DNA from 3 places in the Pseudoalteromonas sp. BMB genome. Region 3 is predicted to be linked to each of the others. Evidence: predicted binding sites of a transcription regulator. Region 3 holds the regulator's gene; each other region holds the start of a gene.
What was found. Region 3 encodes sigma-54, which starts transcription at its own class of promoters, with help from an activator protein. Its sites were predicted from a motif close to GTTGGCACGNNNNTNGNNT; they were not measured.

Region 1 (2,274 bases), on a different contig from region 3:
GGGCCTTCACTACAGCCAAAAAGTGCTAAAATTGAAACAAAACCAAATGCTTTCGCTAATGTAATTGCTGATTTCATAATCTATCTCCTAAAACCGTTTTAGTATGTTAAATCCCTTTTACCTGGGAGCTCGTGCTTTGCCAAAAATAAACGAAATAATCATAAAGGCGATAAACACAAAAAATAGAATTTTCGCCATACCTGCCGCAGCGCCCGCGATTCCGGTGAAACCTAACACGGCTGCGACAAGTGCTAGGAATAAAAACATTACAGCCCAACTCAACATAACATTCTCCTTAGGCAGTTAGCTCTTGCAACTGCTTCATTTGATCGTGACAAGCTTGCATTCTGGTTTGGATTTGCAGTAATACACTCTTGCATTTAGGTGGAAGATCTTTGCTTAGCGCTTTATCAAGCTTGCTCAATACTTTGTCTTCCACTTCTTCTAGCTGAGAAATATAGGTGTGCTCTTTGTCGGTGCTCACCATACTAACCAACTTGGTGTACGATTCACGAATGTCGATGCTAAGTGCTGAATCAGTCTCTATTTCACCCTCATCGATAAGAACAAATGGTTGTAGATCCGAGATTGCTTGCGCTTTATCTACAATCATTTGGTCAAATACGCGGTTTAATTCGATATTATCTAGCTTCTTCTTAGCTTCGGTGTAAAAATCTACACCACCATTTAATACTTTAATGAGCTCTTTTACCGGCTCCATGTCGTAATTTGAATCTGCCATAAATAACTCCTTTCGCTTAAATATTTAATAAGTGCATTTTGCAAATATTATTTCTGTCCTTTTCGTTAATGCAGATTAAATGCCAAATTATAAACCATTATTTTACAAGGGTTTTTAATATAAGAACTTTCAGAGCGGTGAAAATATTACAAACTAGATGTAAATTATTCCTGTGATAATTGCGCACTTAAGGTCGTACTGCCTTTTGCATTGAAGTCCATCGTCCTAATAGGGAAAGGAATTAAGATATCGTTATCAGCTAAAATACGGCTAATTGTACAAATTGCTTGGTGCCTGACCACCATAAAGCCGGGATCCGCTGGGTAGTCTATCCAAAACCACACTAATAGATTGATAGAACTATCACCAAAAGACTCAGCATAGACATCCGTTTCTTTTTGGTTTACTACGAAATCAAGCTTATTAATTGCCTCAACAATCACCTCGCGGGCTTGTTCTGGGTCATCCGCATATGAGATACCAACTGGTACTTCTATTCTTCGCTTACCAAGCTTGGTGTAGTTTTGTAACTCATTCTTAAAGAGAATTTTGTTGGGAATATAAGACAGCTGGCCGTAAAAATTTTCTACCAAGGTATTTCTCAAATTGATTTTGCTTACCGTGCCAAAGCAATCCTTGGTTCTGATAATGTCACCGACCATAAAGGGCTTTCTGACTCCCATCACAAATCCAGCGATGAGGTTCTCAGTCATATCTTGGAATGCAAAGCCAATAGCAAGGCCAATGATCCCTGCCCCAGCCAACAATGACATTACGGCACCTGATAGTTTTACTATATCTAAAGCGAAGAAAATCCCAATGGCAATAATAGAGACTTTAAATATGGAACTAATAAGAGAAGCAACTTGTTCTGTCTTTATTGCTTTTTTAATCGCTTTAGAAAACCAAATAGATGATATTTTAGCCAGCGCTGTAAAGAATATTAGTATCATTAAGGCTAGGATCATATTCGGTAGTAACTGCACACCGGATTCAAGCCAAGAGATTAACTTATCATTAATTAACGTCCAAAACTTTTCTAAATTCATAATTACTAACTCCTATATAAGTACGCAACAACGATCGAATGCAGTAATCATTCCTACTGATATTAATTAGCCGTTCATGAAAAAGGTAATTATTACAAAGTAATGTACACATTTTCTCGGTAAATTCTTCCTTGAAACTTACCAAAAAAATAAAAGCACATAAAATTCATCGACTTACAACATGGCACAACAGCTGCAATAGGTAATTCGACTACGAAATTAAAGGAGTTTAATTATGAAAAAGACATTAATTGCAACTGTACTTGTATCTTCACTTACTACTGCTTCAGCTTTTGCTGCTGATAATTCTTGGGAAAAAGAAGCAAGCGATGCTTGGATAGACGGTAAAGCAGAAGCGACGCTACTTTTCAACGGTGAGCTGAACAACTTTGACATTAACACAGATGTAAAAAATGGCGTTGTAGTGCTAACTGGTAAAGTTGAACACTCAGTAGACAAAAAGCTAGCTGAAGAACTGGTACT
Region 2 (2,274 bases), on a different contig from region 3:
CGTGAGCTTGACGAGCTTGCGTCCCGACGTGGCGACAATTTAAAAGAAATCGCTCGTGAAAAGCTAACTCTCATTTCAAAACTGCAAAAGCTCGACAATGAATTGTCAAAAACTGAGTCTCACGTCTTTGAACACAATGAAGTAGCCCCGCTCGTCGCTAAAGTGCGAGCATTACTCAGTGAGTGCCAAACCAAAAATGAAATCAATGCTAAAACGGCTCATCAGGCCAATGTAAGCACACGTGAACTAAAAGGGATCTTAATTGGCGCACCAACTTCGATTACATATGGTCAGGATGGTAGTGTGAAAAGTAGCGACAGTGAGTTAGTACGTAATCTAAAGGCGTAGCCACGCCAGCCATATTTTAGTTTTGAAGAACAACCGAAGTGAAGCGCATTAAGTAAGCAACATGCGATGGGTGCTTACTTAAAGCTGTAAGATATCTTCTTAATTTTCTGCGGCTTGACTTGAGTAATATACAAATCATAAACGCGTTTCATATCAAGCTCTAATTCCGTCGCGTAAGTATCACCAACAGCGTAACTTTTCAGCACCTTAGCTCCTCGTACGAGTCCATTTACTTGGCTCTTAAGGCCGTCGTTTTGGGCAATAGCACCTTTTACCGTAATAGTGGATGTCAAATTCTGGCCATAGAGTTGCTCAGCCAATTCTCGATAGGCTTCTAATTTTGAGACTTTAATGGCCATCAGCTGCTTCTCACCCGCAGTTTTACCCGGCTGAGCACTCAAAGGCGCGTACCCCACTGCCCGTAAAACAGGAAAGGTTTCCGGTTGCACCGTTTCATATTCAATGTGCTTGTCAACGAGGCTTGAACAGCCACTGAGTCCCGCTAGCGAACAAACCATAACAACTGCACTGATAGAATTAGTGATACGCATTTCACCACACTCCGCTACAATAAATACCAATCAAAATTTAACACTTCCCCAGCATCGTGGTCTCGCAAGGGTTGTTGTGGTTTCATCGAGTATTGGCAATAAATAAAAATTAACTTTCATGATCTATGATTATGCACGAACCTTGCCAAAATTTGGCACAGGTATTGCTGAGTTAAAGAGTAGTTTTTGATCTGGGCATTTAAACATGAAAAAGCAATTCACGATCAGTCTATCACTGTTGTGCATCACCTTAACTAATCCAGCTTATGCCGAATGGTTTGAAGTGACCGGCATGGCTGACGTTAAAAATGGCGATCATCAAAAAGCCAAAAGAAAGGCCGTAAACGACGCCATCACACAAGCATTGCTGTTTTCTGGTGCTTCTGTGAGTAGTGTACAAACCGTCACCGATGGTGTGCTCACCCAAGATCAACTTAAGATCCGCTCAAATGCCGAAATCCAAAGCGCCAACGTGATTGCTGAAGCAAAAGTCGGTGACTCATGGCAAGTAACATTGCATATCGATATTACCCCACAAAGTACTCAGTGCCCAACCAGTGCTTACAATAAACAGGTTGCAGTCACACAAAGCCAGCTAAAAAATAAACATCAAGCAACTTTAGGTCAAATTTTTGACATAAATAAAGCCGTGAGCGAGCGCCTATATCAAACAATGACTGAACAAAAGTCGAGCTTAGAACCCGTTCCCTATTTTGCACAGACCCTAGATGTTAGCCGCTTTTTCAGTCAACGTTTTGATTATAATGAGCAGCTAATCGAGACCATTACAGCAAATACCAACAGCCAATTTGTACTACTGAGTCAAATTACTGATATTGCTAGTGTCGATAAACTTAATAGTGACCTCGCATTTTGGCAAAGCGATAAATACTTAAGAAGCTTCAAGGTAGACTTTGCGCTGTTTGATGCACTTTCTCATGAAAGGGTGTGGCAAAAACAATATGCCACTCAAGGCGTATGGCCGTTTAAGAAAACCAGATTAATCGATGTGTACAGTGAGCGCTTTTGGCAGACAGATTATGCTGATGAGATCCAAACCACGCTGACACAAATCGCAACTGATTTAAACGCAGCGGTCGCCTGCTTACCAACCAATGGCAAAATCCTACATATCGATGATGAACAAGTCGTAATTAATTTAGGCCGTATGCATGGCTTAGAGAATGGCCAGATCCTTAACGTAGCGCATAGCAATCCGCTGACTAATGTCGATGGTAAAGTGTTTATGCATCAAATTAAAACCATCAATAAACTGCAAGTGATCCAAGTGAATGCGCAAAACGCCATTGCAGTAAATATCAGCAATCGCCCACTTCACAATGTGCAAATTAATGATTTGGTTGAAATTCAAATA
Region 3 (2,274 bases):
AATCGCGGTATCGGTGTGCTAATCACCGATCATAACGTTAGAGAAACACTGGACGTATGTGAAAAAGCCTACATCGTTTCACATGGTGAGTTAATCGCTGCAGGCACGCCAGAACATGTTTTGGCAGATCAAACCGTAAGAGATGTCTACCTAGGCGAACAATTCAAGCTATAGTTAAGACGTAGTATTAATAACTGTTAAAAAGGATTGTTAGAGATACATGAGGCAATCATTACAGCTGCGCATGGGGCAGCAACTTACAATGACTCCGCAACTGCAACAAGCCATTCGCTTGCTGCAGCTCAGTACATTGGATCTGCAACAAGAAATACAAGAAGCATTAGACAGCAATCCATTGTTGGAAGTGGAAGAAGGTGATAATACTGACGGCGAAAACGCTGACCAACACAGCCAAGAAAAGAGTAGTGCTGACGACAATCAAGATTCAAGCGATGAAGCGCAGGTTAGTGACTATGAGATAGACTCAGATACCGCCATGAGCAAAGACACTGTCAGTGATGACCTTGCCATGGATGTCACTTGGGATGAATATATGAGCGCAGCACCCGCTGCAAGTTCAGGCCCACTTCCCGATGACGATAATGTTTATCAAGGGGAAACCTCTGAATCTCTCCACGACTATCTCATGTGGCAACTTGAGCTGACACCATTTAGTCCAACAGATAGAGCGATTGCGATTGCGATTATTGAAGCAGTCGACCTGTCAGGCATTTTAACACTGTCTTGCGAAGACATTTTAGAAAGCATTAATGATGAAAGTAGCGAAGAGCCTATTGAGCTGGATGAAGTCGAAGCCGTACTCAAACGTATCCAACTTTTCGATCCTGTCGGTATCGCAGCGCGTAGTTTACAAGAGTGCTTGTGTATTCAGCTAAATCAATTCGCCCCAGATACGCCATGGATTACCGAAACGAAAATGATCCTGACAGAGCATATCGATTTGCTTGCCAGCCGTGACTATCGAACTTTGGCTAAGAAAACGCGCCTTAAAGAAGCCGATCTCAAAGAGGTCATGACGTTAATTCATAGCCTTAACCCAAAACCAGCGGCAAGCATTATTCATGAAGAGCCTGAATATGTGATCCCTGACGTATCAGTGAAAAAAGTAAAAGGTCGCTGGGTCGTAGAGCTAAATCCTGATGCTATGCCTAAAATAAGAGTAAACGACCATTACGCTGCGATGTCTAGAACGGCGAAATCCAGTACGGATAGTCAGTTTATTCGCTCACATTTACAAGAAGCAAAGTGGTTTATTAAAAGCTTAGAAAGCCGAAATGATACATTATTAAAAGTTACCAATTGCATTGTGCAACAACAACAGGCATTCTTTGAACATGGCCCCGAAGCAATGCGCCCTATGGTGCTAAATGATGTTGCTGAAATGGTTGAGATGCATGAGTCCACAATTTCCCGTGTGACAACACAAAAATACATGCATACACCTCGGGGAATATTTGAGCTGAAGTATTTCTTCTCTAGCCATGTAAGTACAGAAAATGGAGGTGAGTGCTCCTCTACAGCAATTAGAGCACTTATCAAAAAGCTGATAGCTGCAGAAAATACCGCGAAGCCATTGAGTGACAGCAAAATTGCAGATATCTTAGCTGAGCAAGGAATTAAGGTAGCGAGACGTACGATTGCAAAATATCGTGAATCCCTAGCCATTCCACCGTCAAATCAGCGTAAAAGCTTGATATAAGACGTAAAACCCAAGAAGGAAAAATGCTTATGCAACTAAATCTAACTGGTCGCCATGTAGAAATTACTGACTCATTAAGAGACTATGTCACCAACAAGTTTGCGAAGCTAGAAAGGCACTTTGATCATATCAATAACGTGCATGTGATCCTTGATGTCGAGAAGCTAGTACAAAAAGCAGAAGCAACATTACACGTAAACGGCGGCGAGCTATTTGCATCAACAGAGCATCAAGATATGTATGCCGCAATTGATGGCCTTATCGACAAGCTAGATCGTCAAGTTATTAAACACAAAGAGAAGCTCACTCGACACTAAGATGAAATTAAGTGAATTAGTGAACAAGGACTGCAGTAAAGCTGCGGTCCTTTTTAATAGCAAAAAACGTATTTTAGAATACATCAGCGAACTGGCCCATAGCCAAATTCCAAATACCAGTCAGCATGCTATCTTGGACGCCTTAATGGCGCGAGAGAAATTAGGCAGCACAGGGATCGGTAAAGGCATTGCCATTCCCCATGGTCGACTTGAAGGTTTGGATAAAATCCTTGCAAT

Region 1: the regulator sigma-54 is predicted to act here: its motif matches at 811-829, upstream of BB427_RS08160 (PA2169 family four-helix-bundle protein).
Region 2: the regulator sigma-54 is predicted to act here: its motif matches at 1,031-1,049, upstream of BB427_RS01585 (LPP20 family lipoprotein).

What each region holds. Positions count from the first base shown of each region.
Region 1 is NZ_MBQA01000106.1:51,541-53,814, reverse strand. It holds gene BB427_RS08170 (hypothetical protein) at 1-77, opposite strand, end outside; gene BB427_RS08165 (DUF1328 domain-containing protein) at 118-285, opposite strand; gene BB427_RS08160 (PA2169 family four-helix-bundle protein) at 296-742, opposite strand; gene BB427_RS08155 (mechanosensitive ion channel family protein) at 907-1,791, opposite strand; gene BB427_RS08150 (BON domain-containing protein) at 2,027-2,274, shown strand, end outside.
Region 2 is NZ_MBQA01000013.1:74,988-77,261, reverse strand. It holds gene flgN (flagellar protein FlgN) at 1-348, shown strand, start outside; gene BB427_RS01585 (LPP20 family lipoprotein) at 423-899, opposite strand; gene BB427_RS01580 (flagellar assembly protein T N-terminal domain-containing protein) at 1,105-2,274, shown strand, end outside.
Region 3 is NZ_MBQA01000105.1:35,135-37,408, forward strand. It holds gene lptB (LPS export ABC transporter ATP-binding protein) at 1-174, shown strand, start outside; gene BB427_RS07665 (RNA polymerase factor sigma-54) at 221-1,720, shown strand; gene hpf (ribosome hibernation promoting factor) at 1,750-2,037, shown strand; gene ptsN (PTS IIA-like nitrogen regulatory protein PtsN) at 2,039-2,274, shown strand, end outside.